DNA from 4 places in the Rheinheimera sp. WS51 genome. Region 3 is predicted to be linked to each of the others. Evidence: predicted binding sites of a transcription regulator. Region 3 holds the regulator's gene; each other region holds the start of a gene.
The links. The regulator sigma-54, encoded in region 3, starts transcription at its own class of promoters, with help from an activator protein. The targets are predictions, from matches to a motif close to TGGCANGNTNCNTGCTT.

Region 1 (4,809 bases), on a different contig from region 3:
AGAAATGAAATACAGGTAAGAAAAGTTATATTTTTTTGCGGTATATAATGCCAGGGTTACAACGGATCATGTCAAAGTCATTATTGATAGTCGATAATGACTCTGAAGCCCCTAGTATTAAAAACCCTTTAGAATTAAGAGATTGAGCGAACTTAGTTAAAATTTTAGCTTTAACATCATTAGAAAAGTATATCAGTACATTGCGACAATAAATAACGTCAAACTTACCGAGTAAGCTATAGCTATCAAGTAAATTTAAGTGCCGAAAGCTGACACTTTGTTTTACTTCCGGTTTTAATTGCATCATTCCTTTGCCGCTATCGGCAAAAAAACGGCTGCGACGCTCTGGCGATAAACCTCGCGCTAACGCTAAGCTATCATATTCGCCTCGTTGACAATGTTGCAACATGGTTTTAGAAATATCAGTACCTAAGATACTCACATTTAAGTTAGCTGACGCAGAGCGCAGCTGTTTATATTCAAGCACTGACATGGCTATTGAATAGGGTTCTTGGCCACTAGAACTTGCCGCTGACCATATTTTTATATTACGTTGCTGCTTTTCTAGTTCAGGAAGAATGTGTTTTTTTAATAATTCAAAAGGATAGGTATCACGAAACCACAAGGTTTCGTTCGTTGTCATCGCATCAATAACTTCGGCTCGTAATTGTCTTTCTAACGGGTTTAAAGTTTTTTGCACCAGCTCAGATAAAGAGTCAACCGAAAAACGTTGCATCAAAGGCGCCAGCCGACTTTTCACTAAATATTGTTTATTTTCTCCCAATACAATGCCACATTGCAGCTCAAGAAAGTCACGAAACTGCTTGTATTCAATGTCATATAACTCTTTATTTAGCACACAGTTCCCTTACGCTTTAAGTAGCCACTTTTGTACGGATTCAGCTAATTCATTGGGATTAAACTTAGCAATAAAGTCATTAGCCCCAACTTTTTGCACCATTTGCTGATTAAACACACCACTTAATGATGTATGTAATATGACGTGTAATTGTTTTAATTTAGGATCAGACTTAATTTCTGCTGTTAAGGTATAGCCGTCCATTTCTGGCATTTCTATATCAGAGACTAACAAACCGACTTTCTCGGTGATACATTGCTGGCACTGTTGAGCCGTTTGTTGTAAAAAATTAAGTGCTTCGCGGCCATTATTAACAACGTGCATTTGCACACCTAAGCTTTCAAGTGCTCGCTTCACTTGGTTGCGGGCAACCGCAGAGTCATCAGCAATTAAAATAATGCGCTCACCTAAATCAGCAGCAATACGCTGAGTATCCATTTGTGAAGTTACTGTAGTAGCTGAAGGTGATATTTCTTCTAGAATTTTTTCAACATCTAGAATTTCGATTAATTCATTATCAATTTCAGTAATTGCAGTTAAATAACTTTGTTTGCCACTAGTACCTTTGGGGGGCGGTAATATTTTTTCCCAATTAATATTAATAATCCGTTCAACACCATGAACTAAAAAGCCTTGCACAGAGCGATTATATTCAGCAATAACAATAAAACTTTTGCTAACATCAGTTATGGCTTTACCGCCAATTGCTAAACTAAGGTCAATAACAGAAATTGCTTGTCCGCGAATATAAGCAATACCTCTTACGTATTTATTACGTCTTGGTACAGCCGTTAATGCTGGGCAGGGTAAAACCTCTCGTACTTTAAACACGTTAATGCCATAACGCTGCCTACCCGCTAAATTAAATAGCAGTAACTCAAGTCTATTCTGACCAACTAATTGCGTTCGCTGATTAACGGAGTCTAAAACACCTGCCATTTACTACCTCTAACTGATATCGTTAATATAAATCGACTTATATCTGAGCTTCGGCGTGATTATTGCTTTGCTGTTATAACGAATACTTATATCGCCTGATTTTTGACAATCTTTAGCACTAACTTATAAAGCATAGCTGAATATATATGAAAAAGTACGACAAATTTCTACCACGACTAGGCCAATTATACTTCATTATGATTATGATGTTACTACCTAATTATGTTGTAGCGAACGAATATTCACCCGCCAAGCTAACTGCGGCTGCAGAAGCGTGGTTAAATGAAGAGTTATCTCAGCTTAGTAATAATGAGTTTATTCCTAAATTAAGCCCTTTAGATGAGCGTATTGGTAACAAAACTTGCACAGCACCACTGGACTTCAGTTTGTCGCAACCGATTAGTCAACGACAAAATACCATTTTAATCCAATGCCTCACAGATGATAATTGGAAGTTATATTTGTCTGTTCGTATTGACCAAGTTGTTCAAGCTGTCATTTTAAAACAAAATATTGCTTCAGGAACACAAATTACTGCCGATATGTTGGCACTAGAAACAAGAGAACGACGTTTTGTCAGAGGCAGCTTAATCACAGAGCCGAGTCAAATAGTTGGCGCTAAAACTAAACGTACCTTGAGTATGGGCCAAATGCTGACATTGCAAGATGTTTGTCTTGTGTGTAAAGACGATGTTGTTACAATATCAATTAGCAATAAAGGCTTAAATGTGTCGGCCACCGGTATTGCCCAACAAGATGGCAGTTTAGGTGATTCAATAGAGATAATTAACCGCCAATCTAAACGTACTATTCGTGCAGAAGTTACAGGCGTAAATAGTGTAAGCATTAAATTTTAATTATTTTTTACTAAAGTTTTCTTAAGTAAAGCCGTTAAGCTGTACATAGGGATCTGTACTTAGGTAATGAGGTTATATCATGGCTATCAATATCAACAACTTACAAAATAATGCACAAGTTAAAACTGACAAAGTTGAGCAACAAACTCAACGTCAGCAAGCAAGTGTGCAACAAAATTCGGCTCAAGCGCCGAATCAAAAACAAGATTCAGTGTCTTTAACACCACAAGCTCAGCAGTTAACTAAACTAACTGAAAAAGCGAATAACAGCAGCGGCATTGATCAAGAGAAAGTGGATAAAATTAAGCAAGCGATCAGTGAAGGTAAATATAAAATTAATGTTGAGCAGCTAGCTAAAAGCATCGTAGAGTTTGAAAACGAGTTATTCAGCCACTAATGAATACAGATAAAGCCTCTACCCTACTAGAACAACAACAACAGCATCTAAATGAGTTGTTGCTGCTATTACGGCAAGAACTTGCCGCTCTATCTGAGCGTGATATTGCAAGCCTTGAGCGTATTACGCTAGAAAAGAATCAATTACTTGCTTCTATTACCGAGACCGATAATGCAGTGGCACAGCTTCCTGAGCTTGCTAGTCTTAAAGCTGCTGATTGGTTTAGCGCAGAAGTAACTAAAATTGATGGGTTATTAGCTAATTGCAAACAGCAAAACAACGTTAATCAACAAGTATTAGAGCAAAGCCAACTCACTTTAGAACGTTTCAAAAATACCCTTTTATCTCAACAAGGCAAGTCAGGCTTAACTTATACCAATAAAGGCAAACCATCTATAGACAATATCGGCAAAGGTATTAAAGCCTAAGCACGTAAATTATGTAGTTTGTCATTACTCAGCTCGTACACTACTTAGCAACTACGTTTCTAAAAACTAATAATAGCGAATACGCTTACCCTTCTGCTTTGGTCCTACTTTGTTATATAGCTGATAAATTTGTTCAAAATCTAATTCCAGCTCTGTGATATACACATCATTAATCGCATAGCTTTTTACCACCTTAGCCCCTTTAATTAGTCCTGTAACTGATGAAGCGATTCCGCTTTGGCTTTTAAAAGTATTGGTAACTTCGTTTTTAGCGTCAAGTTTTTGTCCGTGCACTATTTCGGCCAGTTCACGATATGCATCAAGCTTAGAGGCTGTAATTGCCTGCAACATTCTTTGCTGCTCAGTTTGCCCCTTCTGTAAACTGATAGGGGCATAACCAACGGCCTGTAAAACAGGAAACTGTTTAGGCACAATGGCGACATTTTTCACTTCAGTACTTGTTTTCGTTGCACAAGCTGTAACAACGCTAAAAAGACTTATTGCAACAACAAGCTTAATACTCAGTGAGAAAATTATTTTATTTATTATCATGTTACTATTTCCAAAATAATCATTTACAGCATCGTTAAGCTAGCGATAAGTTAGCTTTACTCTTGACTCTAAGGTATAGACTATTAACTGCTTATGCTATCGACTGTTTAGATTAACGATAGCCTTAATAGTTTTAATAAAGCAATAACTAAGCCAAAGATAAGGCATGCTTATTGCTTTACTTATACTAGTGAACATTAGTGGCTAGGATTTTTATGAAACATAATGCAATTTTATCAAGCTTAGTATTAGCTTTCTTTGCCAGCTCAAGTTCTGCAGCCTGGTATGAAGCCACAGGTGAAGCGAGAATTAAGCATGACAATTTAGCACAAGCCAGACATTATGCAGTTAATGACGCTTTAAGCCGCGCCGCTTTATTTGCCGGTGCTGAAATAAAAAGCTCGCAACAGGTACTTAATGGCGTGTTAGAGCATGATTTAATTGAAATTAGTAGCCAACATCAAGTCAGTGAGTTGCAGCTGATGTCAGAAAAGCAACAAGGCAATCGCTTAACGGTTGTGATTAGGGCTAATATTCAGCCACAAAAAGTCTCTGCTTGTACCACTGAACAATATATAAAACCATTGTTACTTAGTCGTATGCAGCTAAGTGCTCGAGAAGATGCAATATATGGCCAGTTATTTTCATTAGATAAAGATGCCACTACACAGTTAAATTACCATCTGCAAGCAAAAGCTCCGGCCGCTACCACCAGTGTATTAGACTATAGTACTGGCTTATCTGATCTTAGCTACCCCTATACTGACCAGTTATTTC
Region 2 (4,809 bases), on a different contig from region 3:
GATATCGCCGGTCGTTACGGTGGCGAAGAGTTTGCTGTGTTATTAGTTGATACTTCTATTGAGCCATCGACTCACTTTGCTGAGCGAGTGCGTTATGCAGTTGAAAATTTGACAGTGATGTTTAATCAGACACCGCTGAAGGTGACAATTAGTTTAGGTTTAGCCGAGTTTGATAATAGCATGAAACAGCACGTACATTGGATTGAAGCGGCAGACAAAGCATTGTATCAGTCTAAAGAAGGTGGCCGAAACCAGCTAACTTGTTTTGTAGCTGAAGATTAAATAAAGGTAGTAATGATTAAAAACCCAGCATTTAGCTGGGTTTTTAGTAGAACAGTGCTTATTTAGCAAAGTTTTCAGCAGCAAACTTCCAGTTTACTAATGCCCAAAAAGCATCTAAGTAAGTTGGGCGTGCATTACGGTAATCGATATAGTAAGCATGTTCCCATAAGTCTACTGTTAATACTGGCGTTAATGATGTATCAGATAATGGGGTAGCAGCGTTGCTGGTATTAACAATATCTAATGAGCCATCTGCAGTTTTAACTAACCAAGTCCAGCTTGAGCCAAAGTTATTAACTGCTTTGTCGTTAAATGCAGCTTTAAACTCAGCAAAAGAACCCCATTTTGCATTAATAGCATCTGCTAATGCACCTGTAGGCTCGCCACCTGCATTAGGTGCTAAGCAGTGCCAGTAGAAAGTGTGATTCCATACTTGGGCTGCATTATTAAAGATACCGCCTTCAGACGTGCGTACAATCTCTTCTAAAGATTTACCAGCGAAGTCAGTACCTTCAATTAAACCATTTAACTTTACAACATAGGTATTGTGATGTTTACCATAGTGGTATTCTAAAGTTTCTGCAGAAATATGTGGGGCTAAAGCATCTTTTGCATAAGGTAATGCAGGCAATTCAAAGGCCATTGTTGTTCTCCGTAAACGTTGTTTAACATGTCTGTGTGGCGTAGACTACAAAACTTGACTAGTTTACTCAAGTTTTACCGTGCCTAGTTTATGACGATTTTATACCTAAAGTATCAATCGTTTTTCGTTATCTTATAAGATATGGGGTTTTTTTATTAAAACTCAAGTGTAACTAAGAAAAGAACAGCGTAAAATAGTATTAAGCTCACTTTTTGTAAGAGGTAATTATGGAAACAATTGACAAAATTAAGCAACAGATAGCCGAGAACCCTATTCTTTTATTTATGAAAGGCTCACCTAAATTTCCAAGTTGTGGCTTCTCAGCTCAAGCATCTCAGGCTTTAATTGCTTGTGGTGAACAATTTGCTTATGTCGATATTTTATTAAATCCAGAAATTCGTGCCGAGCTACCTAAATATGCAAATTGGCCTACTTTTCCACAACTATGGGTAGAGGGTGAATTAATAGGTGGTTGTGACATTGTTCTAGAGATGTTCCAACGTGGCGAGTTACAGTCGTTAATCAAAGAAACTGCTGCTAAAGCAGGAACAAGTGCTGAAAACGACGCTGATAGCCAGTAAAGACGCGGATCCCCTAGTCGTTAACAAGGGATAGAGTGGATTGCGAGCAGCTTAACTAGCTTGCTCGCAATGAATGTTTTTACGTCTAGTTATTCTTGCCGCTGCTATCATAAGCAACTACTGGTTTTTACTCGCGTTATTGTTATCGTTATTTTCGCTGCTGTTGCTAGTCGCATCTATCGCTGGATCCGAGTCCGCTTCCTCTTGCTCTAGCGGCCCTAATAGCGGCCAGCCACCTAAGTCTCGCCATTTATTTATAATATAACAAAATAATTCTGCTGTGCGTTCTGTATCATATAAAGCGCTGTGTGCTTGTTTGCTATCAAACTCGATGCCAGCATATTGGCAAGCTTTTGCAAGTACCGTTTGGCCTAAGGCAAGAGCAGCTAAGCTAGTAGTGTCGAAGGAAACAAAGGCATGAAAGGGCGAGCGCTTATACTTTAAGCGTTCAATGGCCGCATTAACGAAGCCTTGATCAAAAGCGGCGTTATGAGCCACGATAACACTACGTTGGCAGCCTGCGGCTTTTTGCGCTTTGCGAACCGCTTTACAAATTTCACTAATGGCTTCGCGTTCACTGACTGCGCCTCTTAAAGGATTAAAAGGATCAATACCATTAAAGGCTAGAGAGCTTGCATCAAGATTAGCGCCTTCAAAAGGTTCAACATGATAATGCAGCGTTTGCTGCGGCAATAAATTGCCTTCATCATCCATAGTTAATAAGGTTGCTGCTATTTCAAGTAAAGCATCCGTTTTTGCATTAAAGCCAGCGGTCTCAACGTCGATAACAACAGGATAATAGCCGCGAAAGCGTTGAGCGAGTAGAGAAGTTTGTTTTGTCATAATTACGCCATATTACAAATCTGTGGCTATTATGCCAAAAAATAACGGTAACGTCTTGGTGCGGCATAGTGTTTGCTTATGTTAGAGTGAAATAAGCAATTGCTTAAGATTAATTTAGTGGTGAAACATGCAGATGCTACCAATATTCATGGTTTTAACAAGCGCCTTAACTTTAACAAGTGTGCAGGCGACAACCCAGTTGCGTCAATATTCTGCCACAATTGAACAGTCAACATGGCAATTAAGCACAAATACGCCATTAGAATGTCAGCTAAGGCATGATATTCCTCGGTTTGGTCAGGCGCTATTTCGCAGTGTGGCGAGTAAAAGTTTAAATATGGCGTTTGAGCTGCAAATGCTTCGTTTACCTGACAACTACGCTTTAGCTGAAGTTATATCAGTACCACCAGCGTGGCGAGCAGGCGAGCCAAGTAAGGCCATTGCCACTATGCAGCTATTAAAACAATTTAATGGTGAGTTGCCGAAAAAGGCTGCTTGGACATTACTTACTGAATTAGAGCAAGGGTTTAGCCCAAGTTTTTATTTTAATGATTGGTATAGCCCAGACAATAAAATTGTTGCGTTTATTAATCCGGTACAGTTTTCTGCTACTTTTACGGCTTTTAATCAATGTATAGCCGGATTATTACCTTATAGCTTTGAAGATATTGCATTTACCGTTTTAAATTATGAAACAGGCAGTGATCAGTTAAGTCGTGAGTCAAGTAGACGCTTAGCGCAAATAGCTGAGTATTTAAAATATGACTCAGATATCGACTATGTTGAAATTCAAGGTTATAGCGATAGTTATGGTGGTCGCTGGATGAATGAGCAGTTATCGATAAAGCGGGCAGAAAAAGTAAAATCGTTTTTTGTTAAAGCGGGCTTAAGTGCAGATAAAGTGCAAGTGACTGGTTTTGGCGAGCGGCGGCATATTGCGCCCAATCAAATTGCAATTGAGCGTAAAAAGAATCGCCGGGTGGTATTGCAGCTAAGTAAGCCTTAATATTCGTTAGCTTTTTTATTGCACCATAATATCAACTTGGCGCCAGTTATCGCGTTCTGATAATAAGATGCGAACTTGCTGGCCATCTACTTGGAAAAATAAGTTTTCTCTGCCGTAGATTGATTCAGTTTTATATGGCTCACCTAATTGCTGAATATAGTATTGGCGTAATTCCGGCATGCTTTGCTGGCTAAAATAGCTTAAGACAGCAGGTAGTTTATTATCTAAGCGAGCAAATTCGCGCGCGTCATTAGCGATAGGTATTTGATAAAAGTCAGCAGCCTGAAGTGCGCTGGATGTGGCTAGAGCCGCTATAAATAGTAAAGCTAAGCGCATATTGTTTCCTTACGTACATGATATTATTTAAACTTTACCAAAGTTTTGTCAGTTTTTCTTGTTAATCATTATTTTTAATTTTTATTTTTACATTGTGCTTAGAGAATAAACGCATAGCAGCCAGTATTTTATCGCCAGTAAAAGGTTTAACAATAAAAGTTGCTGCACCAAGCTTAATACTATTTTGTACGTTTTCTAAGGTGCTGTTGGCACTTACCATAATAATAAAGCATTCAGGTTTTACTTTCTTAATTTTAGCCAGTAAGTCTAAACCAGAGCCATCGGGGAGCTCTATATCTAAAAATATAATATCAGGGCTTTGTAAGCTGAAGATACTCATAGCTGACGCTGCTGAATTAGCATTGAAAAACTGGAAGCTATCCACTTCAAGTGGAGCGTTTTTGGCAATAGCCATAATATTGTTGCGTAATAGCTGCCGTGTGTAGTCAATGTCGTCGACAAGTAAAGCTTTAGCTTCTCGCATTGCTCTCTCCACACTGTTGTAGTAACTGGCTAAACTGCTGACAGCGTAATAATAGCGGGGCATCCAGAGGTTTTTGTTGCAGTAAGCTTTGTAGTTCATCGGCTGCATCAGTAAGTTCAATATGACCAAAGCTGGCTGCACCGCCCTTCACTTTATGGCAAATTTGCCGCATCACAGTGGCATTCTTATCTGTTAAAGCTTGTTGGAATCCAATTTTTTGTTGTTGTAAATTCTCATAAAATAGCTCTGTAAGTGTTTCATCAATAACTAACGGGATCCGTTTTTGTGATGATGTTTGCAGCACTATATTCGCAAGTTGCTGATTATCAACAGGCTTAGTTAGGGTGTCAGTAAAACCTTCTGCAGAAATGGCATCGGCAGACATTGCGAAAATTGGTCGGTCATAACCTAGCTGACGCAATAGTTGCATGGCTTGAATACCATCACAAACGGGCATTTGGATATCAGTGATAATAATATCGTATTGATAACTAAGAGCAGCGGTTATTAGTTGTTCACCATTCTCAACGCTATCAACACTAACTCCAAGCTCCTCACATTGCGTTTGCAATAATAACCGTAAAAAATCATCATCTTCAGCAATTAAGATTTTTTTATTTTTATTCATAACATT
Region 3 (4,809 bases):
ATAACCGTTGTTGCCAGTGTCGGCAGTAAGTTAACCGGAATATTGTCAACGCAGTAATATCCTAAGTCTTCCATTACCCGTAAAGCTACCGACTTACCTGATCCAGAACGGCCACTAACAACAAGTAACTTCATCATTATGAGTTAACCTCGCAATGCTCCATTAGGAGCTGATAAAGTTGTTGATTAGTTTCGGCGGCACGAATTTTTTTGGTTAATTCTTTCTGGCTGAGTAATTTAGCGATACTAGACAACGTACTTAAATGAGATTGACATTGATCTTCTGGAATTAAAATGGCACAAAAAATATCAACCGGCTGATTGTCTATAGCGTCAAAAGCGATCGCTTCTTTACTAACAACAAAGACTAAAATAGGCTTGACCACGTTGCTTAGTTTGCCATGGGGGATGGCGATACCACCACCTATACCTGTAGAGCCTAACTTTTCTCGCGCCATTAGTGCTTCTAAAATACTGTACTCGGTGACTTCAGGTAATTGCTGCTGCGCTAGCTCAGCAATATATTCTAAAATACGCTTTTTACTATTAAAAAGAACTGCACTTTTAGTGCAGTTCTCCGTGAGCATGGTGGTTAAATTTATCATAGATGCTTTAGTGTCGAGTTAACTTTTCTTTGTGTTTAATAACTTGTCGATCAAGTTTATCGATTAGCTGGTCAATGGCTGCATACATATTTTCATCATCAGCGACGGCGAATACTTCAGCACCACTTAAGTTAATCTTAGCTTCTGCTATTTGTTTTATTTTTTCGACAGTTAAAACAACATTTACGTTAGTAATATGCTCAAAATGCCGTGCTAATTTTGCGAACTTAGTGTCTACGTACTCTTTTAATGCAGTTGTGATTTCAACATGACGACCAGTAAGATTGATTTGCATAGGCTATTCCTTCTTTTAATTACTTATATTAAGGTCTTGCGCTGGTTTGACGGTGGAATATATAAAGACTCACGATACTTGGCTATAGTTCGCCTTGCAACGTTTATCCCTTGTTCTAGTAATATTTCGGCCATTTTGCTGTCACTTAGCGGTTTAGCCGGATTTTCCGCCGCCACTAATTTTTTAATAAAGGCACGAATAGCAGTGGATGAACATTCGCCGCCACTATCTGTACTCACATGACTAGAGAAAAAGAACTTAAGTTCAAATATTCCTCTTGGCGTATGCATGTACTTTTGGGTTGTTACTCTTGAAATAGTTGACTCATGCATGCCAACCATTTCTGCCACATCATTTAATACCATGGGTTTCATGGCTTCTTCGCCATGTTCAAAAAACGCCTGTTGCTGCTGCACTATACAGTTGGACACCTTTAACAGCGTTTCGTTTCTACTTTCTAAACTTTTTATAAACCATTTTGCTTCTTGTAAATGAGAACGAATAAATTGGCTGTCGTTGCTATTTTTTGCCGTTCTCGACATAGCCGCATAGTGTTGATTAACTCGTATTTTCGGCATAGTCTCAGTGTTTAACTCAACCTGCCAACGGCCTTTAACTTTTTTTACACTAACATCTGGAATAACATATTGTTGCTCCTGCCTAATCACATCAGCACCAGGGCGAGGATTTAAGCTTTGTATCAATTGCATAACTTGTTTTAGCTCATCTTCTTTGAGTCTAGTCACTCTCATCAAAGAACGGAAGTCCCGATTAGCTAAATAATCAGAATGTTCTAATAAAATCGACTGGGCTTGGGCTAAAAAGGCTGTTTCTTGCGGAAATTGACGTAATTGGACTAATAAGCATTCTTGAATTGTGCGGGCGCCAACGCCAATAGGATCAAATAGTTGGATCCGCTTTATCACCGCTTCTACTTCATCAGCTTCAACATCAGGTAAGTCTAGTGATTGCAGTATTTCTTCACAGCTAATAGTCAATAGGCCAGTTTCATCTATTGCTTCAATAATCACTTCTGCAATAATTAAATCGACTTGAGAAAAGGGCGTTAATTGCATTTGCCAACGTAAATAATCTTGCAGACTTTGGCTTGTCTCTCCTTGATATGCGGTATCGTCATCACTGTTGCTACTGCTTCCAGAACTAACCGGTGTTGCACTAACGAGGTCGTCCCAGTCATTATCTAATGGCAGATCTTCTTGAATATTATTGTCGGTTAATGCTTCACTGGCGTCAGTTTCGCTGATATCTGTTTTTGAGTCATTCTCGGGTGTTGAGTCATCTGTTTTTTGACTATTTTGTTGTAATGATTCTTCCTTTTGTGAAGTGTAGTCGTCTTCAGCTTCTAGTAAAGGATTGGCATCAAGCGCTTCTTGAATCTCTTGCTGTAATTCAATAGTAGACAGTTGCAATAAGCGAATAGCTTGCTGCAACTGGGGTGTCATGGTCAGCTGTTGTCCTAAGCGAAGTTGCAAAGATGGCTTCATGTACTTCTACTGTTCTCCTGAAACACAAATGACTAACGGATTAGCTTTATATAAAGCTACTATACCTAAATTATATATTTAAACTATAGTCTGAATTGCTCGCCTAGGTATACATCTCTTACTTTTTGGTCTGCTAATACTTGTTGTGGTGCACCTGACGCGATTAATTCGCCATGACTTACTATATAAGCCACTTCACACACATCCAGTGTTTCGCGTACATTATGATCGGTAATTAATACGCCAATCCCTCGCTGGCCTAGATGTTGAATAATTTTCTTTATATCTAATACAGATATAGGATCAACGCCTGCAAAAGGTTCGTCTAAAAGTATAAATGCAGGCTCAGCGGCTAAGGCTCTTGCTATTTCAACACGGCGGCGTTCACCACCGGATAAACTCATGCCTAAGCTATGTTTAATATGGCCGATATGAAACTCTTCTAATAAGTTATCGGCTATTTCTTCACGTTCTGCACGGCTAAGTGATTTACGTGTTTGTAAAATTGCCATTAAGTTATCGTACACACTAAGCTTGCGAAATATAGAGCTTTCTTGCGGTAAGTAACCAATACCTTTTCGCGCTCTAGCATGAATAGGTTCAAAGGTCATATCTTGATCATTCAGGGTAATGCTGCCCTTATCAGAAGGCACTAGGCCAACGATCATATAGAATGTTGTTGTTTTACCGGCACCATTAGGGCCAAGCAAACCAACTATTTGGCCAGCATTAACTTCTAAACTAACGTCTTTAACAACTTGTCTGCCTTTGTAACTCTTAGCCAAATGCGCTGCCACTAATTTCATGGGTTATCATTTCCCTCAGGTGTAAAAATGGTTGTAACACGCTTGGTCTTATTACTATCTGCACTTAATTGTTGTTTTTCAACGTTATAACGAATAATAGATGCTTTTACTATGCTGCCACTTTGGGCTAGTTCGGCGTCGCCACTGAGGGTTAAGGTACGACTAGAAGGCTCATAACGCATTTGATTCGCTTTAGCGGTGACTAACTTACCGCCTTCCATCATTTGGGAATAATGTACTGGCCGTCCACTGGCAATATAGATTTCTTTGCCTTTACCCGCACTGGCATTGATTTCTAATTGATCGGCTTTCATCTTCATTGAGCCTTGGCTAATAATGACATTATTATGGTAAGTCAGTACATTTTCTTTGATCGAAGATAAGTTATCTGCATCAATCTGAATTTGTTGCTTATAATCTGGCTCGGCAGCATTAGTACTTAATGCCACTAATAGTAAAGCTGTTGCCGATAAATAATTAGCCTTCATTTTGGTATACCGTTTTATTATGTTGCAGTAAATGTAAGGTCTTTTGGGTTAAGTCTGCCTGAATACCCACACCTTCAATATAGAAACCTTTGCCCTGAACACGTACCGCTTGGTTGTTTTGTAAACGGTTATCAGGAAATAACATTTCTAGTGTATCTGTTTCTATACGCTCTATCAGTTCATTTTGTAATAAACTTTCTATTATAACGTCTTGCTCAAGGATCATTCTATCTTCAGGATACCAAGTGGCCATTTTACTCTGTGCTGTCCAACTTTCTTGGCCTTGATCGTTGTAAAGAGTGTAAAAGGGTTGCTCGAATTGAGTAAAGCCCAGTTGCTCAAAATGATCTAAACGTTCAGCCGTAACTGAATCGGTTTTATAGCCTTGATCATTATAAAGCGTTCGTTTTATATCATTAGCAATATAGTCAGGGCGTAATTCTTGATCTGTCGTTAATAGCGTATCGCTATCGTCTGGTTGGAACCAAAGATAACCTGCAGTAACAACTAGTATAGTTACAAACAAAATAAAGAGTTTTCTCATGTACTGCTACCGTCAAATAGAAGAAACTGCTGTTGACTAATTAATAATAAGTCACATAGCTCTCTAACAGCACCAAAGCCGCCGTTTAAGCTAGTACTATAGTGAGCATGTAAACGTAAATAAGGATGAGCATCAGCAACGGCTACGGCTAAGCCGCAGTGTTGCATAACTTGCCAGTCTGCTAAATCATCTCCTATGTAGGCAATTTGATCTAGGTTAAGTTGCAATTTTTGTTGTAACTCTTTAAATGCAGCCTGTTTATTTTCTTGGCCTTGATAAATATAAGGAATAGTTAAAGACGTCATTCTTTGTTGTACAATGGTCGATGTGCGGCCTGTTATAACGGCGACTTCAACTCCAGCTGCACGTAGAGCTTTAATACCGTAACCATCTCGGGTATGAAAGGCTTTAAGTTCTTCGTTGTTATTACCTAAATAAATGCGACCATCTGAGAAGACGCCATCTACATCACAAATGAGTAGCCTGATTTGGCTAGCACGCTTGATAACCTCATCGCTGGTCGCTTGGTATAATTGAGCAAATAAAGACATGTTATAACACCCCAGC
Region 4 (4,809 bases), on a different contig from region 3:
AAGTATGACATCAAACCAGGCGTTGCAAGCCTCGTCATTAGTGGGGCGAAGTGTGCTTACTCAATCCGATGAAATTGTATTTACAGGTGATAGCTTATCGCGAGGAAATATTAGCTTAGATAAACCGGCAAATACGATGAAGATTAGTATTGAAAATGATAAAGGCGAAGTTATTCAAAGCTTTAGTGTAGACAACCCTAAAGTTGGTAAAAATGAGTTTATCTGGGATGGTACCCATAATGGCACCGGCTCTGATGTAGAAGCCGAAGGTGATGATGACGTTGCCGACCGAGTTAAAGCGGGCGTTTATAAAATAAAAGTCGATGTTGCTTATGCCGATGGCTCAAATGGTAGCTTGCCGGTAAATGTTTATACCCCTGTTGGTAGCGTGAGTATGAATGGCGGCGCTAATGGCAGCATTATGCTAAACCTGCTGGGTTTAGGCGCGGTGAAATTAAGTGACGTTTTAGAAGTATCTTACGGTTAATAATACAGAATGCTTATAAGCAAGTAGAGGTAGAATATGAGTTTTAATATCGCACTAAGCGGCTTAGCTGCCGCACAAAAAAATTTAGACACCACAGCAAATAATATTGCTAACGTTAATACCACTGGTTTTAAAGAATCACGCGCTGAATTTGCTGATGTCTACGCCACTTCCATTTTTGCTTCAGGTAGAACCAAAGTGGGTGATGGTGTATCAACCTCAACTGTTGCCCAGCAATTTAGCCAAGGCTCGTTGCAGTTTACCAATAACTCGCTAGATTTAGCGATAACAGGTGAAGGCTTCTTTGCTTTAACGCCAGATCGTTCTTCACAAGACTTAACCTACACCCGCTCAGGTGCATTTAAGTTAAATAAAGACAACTTTATTGTTGATAACAACGGCAACTTCTTGCAGGGCTATTCGGTTGATGCGGTAACCGGCGAGAACCAGTCAGTAAGTTTAAGCACGACTCAACCGATATCAATCCCAACATCGGCAGGTGCACCTCGCGCCACGTCGAATATATTCTTAAGCATGAATTTAGATTCAAGAGCAGTGCCAACATCGGGCACGACATTTGATCCAACTGATCGGGCGACCTATAACCATTCGACTTCTGTGACGGTATACGACAGTTTAGGTGAAGCCCACACAGCGACAACTTATTTTAGAAAAGTAGCACCTGCAAGTCCTCCGGTTCCAGGTGCGCCATCAGAGTGGGAAACAAAACTGGTCTGGGATGATAAAACCGCGCCAGGTGAAGAGTTTGATGGTGATACATTGCAGTTCGATTCAAACGGTAATTTATTAACGGGAGTACCTAATCCAACTATTCCAATTGATATGGCTCGATTAAACGATCCTGCTAATGGTTACTTAACTAATGGTGCCCAGTTTTCTGCTGACGTAGTTGTTAACTTTAGGGATGCATCTGGCGTTAAACTGCCTACTCAGTATGCTTCTAACTTTGATGTGCAGAATTTAAGTCAAGATGGTACGACAGTAGGGAATTTAACCGGTGTTGATATTGACTCTTTTGGTCGAGTTTTAGCCAGTTATAGTAACGGTGATACCTCTTACTTGTCACAAGTAACCTTAGTACGATTTGCTAATGTACAAGGCTTAAAGCAAGTAGGAAATACTTCTTGGAAGCAAAGTATTACTTCTGGTGAGCCAATAGGTGGCCAAGCGAATACCGGTACTTTAGGCTCAATTAACTCGTCTGCATTAGAGCAATCTAACGTTAACTTAACGACAGAGTTAGTTGACTTAATTAGTGCTCAGCGTAACTTCCAAGCAAACTCTCGTGCGCTTGAGGTTAACAGCACCTTACAACAAACTGTGTTACAAATTCGCTAAGTTATACTTAAATTACAGCACCGCCTTTTGGCGGTGTTTTTTTTTGCGTTTAATTTAGGTTGTACTTGCTAGCTTTTAAGTCAGATTTATATTGCCTATTTATGTTTTTACATTTGTCATCAGTTTATTTCGTTCCTGTTTATCCTTCTTATTAATGCCGCTGTTAATTCTCTTTTTAAATTGATTTTAGTTTCTGGCACTGTTTTTGCTTTGTTATTGCTAAGTAAGTAATGCTCAAGTTGGAGTAAACAATGGATAAACTGTTATATATCGCCATGAGCGGTGCCAAAGAGAACATGAATGGTATTGCCGTGCGGGCTAATAACCTTGCTAACGCAAGCACCGTTGGTTTTAAAGCGGATTTTGAGCAAGCTCGCTCAATGCAAGCTTTTGGTGCCGGTTTACCCACTCGTGTATTTGCTATGACTGAAAACCCCAGCCAAAACTTTGACGCTGGCGCTATTATGACGACCGATAGAGACTTAGACGTGGCGATACAAGGCGACGGCTGGTTTAGCGTATTAGCAGCCGATGGCAATGAAGCTTATACCCGCTCAGGTAACCTACAAATTAGTGCTAATGGCATGTTAGAGACGGCCACAGGCAATTTAGTTATGGGAGACAATGGTCCCATTCAACTGCCTTTGCCTATTGCTAAAGTAGAAATTGCCCTAGATGGCACTATAAGTGCATTACCACAAGGGGCACCTGCTAATGCAATGGAGCAAGTTGGGCGAATCAAATTGGTTAAGCCATTACATAGTGACATGGAAAAAGGCAGTGATGGTTTGTTTCGGCGTAAAGATGGCCAGCCGGCACAAGCAGATATTAATGTTAGCTTATTAAAAGGTGCAGTTGAGGGCAGTAATGTCAGTGCTGTAGGCGAAATGACTAATATGATTAGTTTGCAGCGTCAGTTCGAGCTGCAAGTCAAAATGATGAAAACCGCTGAAGATATGGATCAGCAACAAAATCAATTATTAAGAATCGTAGGCTAATTGCCTGCCATTAATATGAGCTAAGGCTCAGGAGGCTTATATGCATCCAGCATTATGGATAAGTAAAACCGGTTTAGATGCTAAACAGCGTGATATTTCGGTTATCTCAAATAACTTAGCAAACGCCAGTACTGTAGGCTTTAAAAAAAGCCGCGCTATTTTTGAAGATTTACTCTATCAAAATGTTAATCAGCCTGGTGGTGCTTCATCGCAGAACTCGGAGTTACCTAATGGTTTAATGATAGGTGCCGGTACTAAAGTTGTGGCAACTCAGAAAAACTTTACCCAAGGTAATATGATTACCACAGATAACAGTTTAGATCTGATGGTGCAGGGACATGGTTTTTTTGAAGTATTAATGCCAGATGGCAATATTTCTTATACACGAAATGGCCAGTTTACGGTTGATAACGACGGCAATTTAGTCACCTCAGGCGCGGGGTATCAAGTGCAACCTAACATTGTTATTCCACCTGATGCCAAAAGTATTACTGTTTCTCAAGATGGCCAAGTGTCGGTTCAGTTAGCAGGCCAGGGCGAGCCAGCGGTGCTAGGACAGCTAATGGTGACTAATTTTATTAATCCAGCGGGTCTTGAGCCAATTGGCCAAAACTTATTTAGTGAAACTGGTGCAAGCGGCGATCCTGTGCAAGGAGTCCCAGGCTTAGAGGGCTTAGGCATCATTGTTCAGGGCTCATTAGAAACCTCTAACGTCAATGTGACAGAAGAATTAGTCAATTTAATTGAAAGTCAGCGCGTATATGAAATGAACTCTAAAGTCATTTCATCGGTTGACCAAATGTTAAGTTTTGCTATTCAGCAGTTGTAATAGGAGTAGCCACTATGCAATTCATTAAAGGGTTAACACCAGCCGTTATATTCGCACTTACGTTAAGTGGCTGTGCATCATTACAACAACCCCAAGCTGATGATCCTAACTATGCGCCTATGGTGCCAGAGCCGGCAGAACGGCCTGTTATGCAAAGTGGCTCTTTATTTGCTCAAAATCACTCTAATAGCTTGTATTCAGATAATAAAGCGCGTCATGCCGGCGATATTATTACCGTGCTTTTAGTCGAAAAAACGCAAGCGAGTAAAAAAGCTAAAACGGAAACGAAAAAAGATACTAATACATCTTTTGACCCTATGATTGGCTTAAATGGTGGCCCCGTCTCAATTGGCGGTAATGTGTTACAGTTTGGTGCTGGCTCACAATCTGGCTATAAAGGCGATTCTAAGGCAGACCAAAGTAACAGTTTAACCGGTAACATTTCGGTCAATGTATTACGAGTTCAAAGTAATGGTAACTTAGTGATCCGTGGTGAAAAGTGGTTAACTTTAAATACCGGCAAAGAATATATTCGTTTAACCGGCGTTATTCGAGCTGAAGATGTGGATGTTAACAACACAGTAGAATCGACTAAAATAGCCAATGCCCGCATAGAATATAGCGGTACAGGTAGCCATCATAATGGTCAGTCACCTGGTTGGTTATCGCGATTCTTTAATGGTCCGTTATGGCCTTTCTAGGAGCAAAGTATGAACGCTAATTTTAAAGCCATGATAAAGTCTATTCTGTTAATTAGCTGCTTTAGTCTTACGCTGCCAAGTTATGCTGCGCGGATAAAAGATGTAGCCGACGTGCAAGGGGTAAGATCAAACCAATTAGTTGGCTATGGTTTAGTTGTTGGTTTACCCGGCACTGGCGAACAAAGCCCTTTTACTGAACAAAGCTTTCGTACTATGTTAAGTAATTTTGGTATTTCGTTACCGTCAAATATGCGGGCACAAATTAAAAATGTAGCCGCAGTAAGTGTGAGTGCAGAGCTGCCGGCTTTTGCCAAGCCTGGTCAAACGCTTGATATTACTGTGTCATCAATTGGCAGTGCTAAAAGTTTACGTGGCGGCACTTTAATGCAAACCTTTTTAACCGGCTTAGACGGTAATGTCTATGCGGTGGCTCAA

Region 1: a site for sigma-54 is predicted at 1,850-1,866, ahead of flgA (flagellar basal body P-ring formation chaperone FlgA). Genes of this name have one in related genera too.
Region 2: a site for sigma-54 is predicted at 2,411-2,427, ahead of ACRCA4_RS07740 (flagellar protein MotY). Genes of this name have one in related genera too.
Region 4: a site for sigma-54 is predicted at 2,041-2,057, ahead of flgF (flagellar basal-body rod protein FlgF). Genes of this name have one in related genera too.

Annotation. Positions count from the first base shown of each region.
Region 1 is NZ_JBOTRC010000004.1:11,214-16,022, forward strand. Features, by position in the region: gene ACRCA4_RS06875 (CheR family methyltransferase) at 26-859, opposite strand; gene ACRCA4_RS06880 (chemotaxis protein CheV) at 869-1,798, opposite strand; gene flgA (flagellar basal body P-ring formation chaperone FlgA) at 1,945-2,655, shown strand; gene flgM (flagellar biosynthesis anti-sigma factor FlgM) at 2,735-3,052, shown strand; gene flgN (flagellar export chaperone FlgN) at 3,052-3,480, shown strand; gene ACRCA4_RS06900 (LPP20 family lipoprotein) at 3,547-4,032, opposite strand; gene ACRCA4_RS06905 (flagellar assembly protein T N-terminal domain-containing protein) at 4,248-4,809, shown strand, end outside.
Region 2 is NZ_JBOTRC010000004.1:184,325-189,133, reverse strand. Features, by position in the region: gene ACRCA4_RS07760 (diguanylate cyclase) at 1-282, shown strand, start outside; gene sodB (superoxide dismutase [Fe]) at 341-925, opposite strand; gene ACRCA4_RS07750 (Grx4 family monothiol glutaredoxin) at 1,153-1,506, shown strand; gene rnt (ribonuclease T) at 1,624-2,349, opposite strand; gene ACRCA4_RS07740 (flagellar protein MotY) at 2,483-3,355, shown strand; gene ACRCA4_RS07735 (hypothetical protein) at 3,371-3,691, opposite strand; gene ACRCA4_RS07730 (response regulator) at 3,753-4,175, opposite strand; gene ACRCA4_RS07725 (response regulator) at 4,162-4,803, opposite strand.
Region 3 is NZ_JBOTRC010000001.1:74,721-79,529, forward strand. Features, by position in the region: gene rapZ (RNase adapter RapZ) at 1-134, opposite strand, end outside; gene ptsN (PTS IIA-like nitrogen regulatory protein PtsN) at 137-604, opposite strand; gene hpf (ribosome hibernation-promoting factor, HPF/YfiA family) at 612-899, opposite strand; gene ACRCA4_RS00420 (RNA polymerase factor sigma-54) at 923-2,404, opposite strand; gene lptB (LPS export ABC transporter ATP-binding protein) at 2,488-3,210, opposite strand; gene lptA (lipopolysaccharide transport periplasmic protein LptA) at 3,207-3,698, opposite strand; gene lptC (LPS export ABC transporter periplasmic protein LptC) at 3,688-4,242, opposite strand; gene kdsC (3-deoxy-manno-octulosonate-8-phosphatase KdsC) at 4,239-4,793, opposite strand; gene ACRCA4_RS00445 (KpsF/GutQ family sugar-phosphate isomerase) at 4,795-4,809, opposite strand, start outside.
Region 4 is NZ_JBOTRC010000004.1:5,249-10,057, reverse strand. Features, by position in the region: gene ACRCA4_RS06860 (flagellar hook assembly protein FlgD) at 1-487, shown strand, start outside; gene flgE (flagellar hook protein FlgE) at 524-1,846, shown strand; gene flgF (flagellar basal-body rod protein FlgF) at 2,098-2,844, shown strand; gene flgG (flagellar basal-body rod protein FlgG) at 2,885-3,673, shown strand; gene flgH (flagellar basal body L-ring protein FlgH) at 3,688-4,374, shown strand; gene ACRCA4_RS06835 (flagellar basal body P-ring protein FlgI) at 4,405-4,809, shown strand, end outside.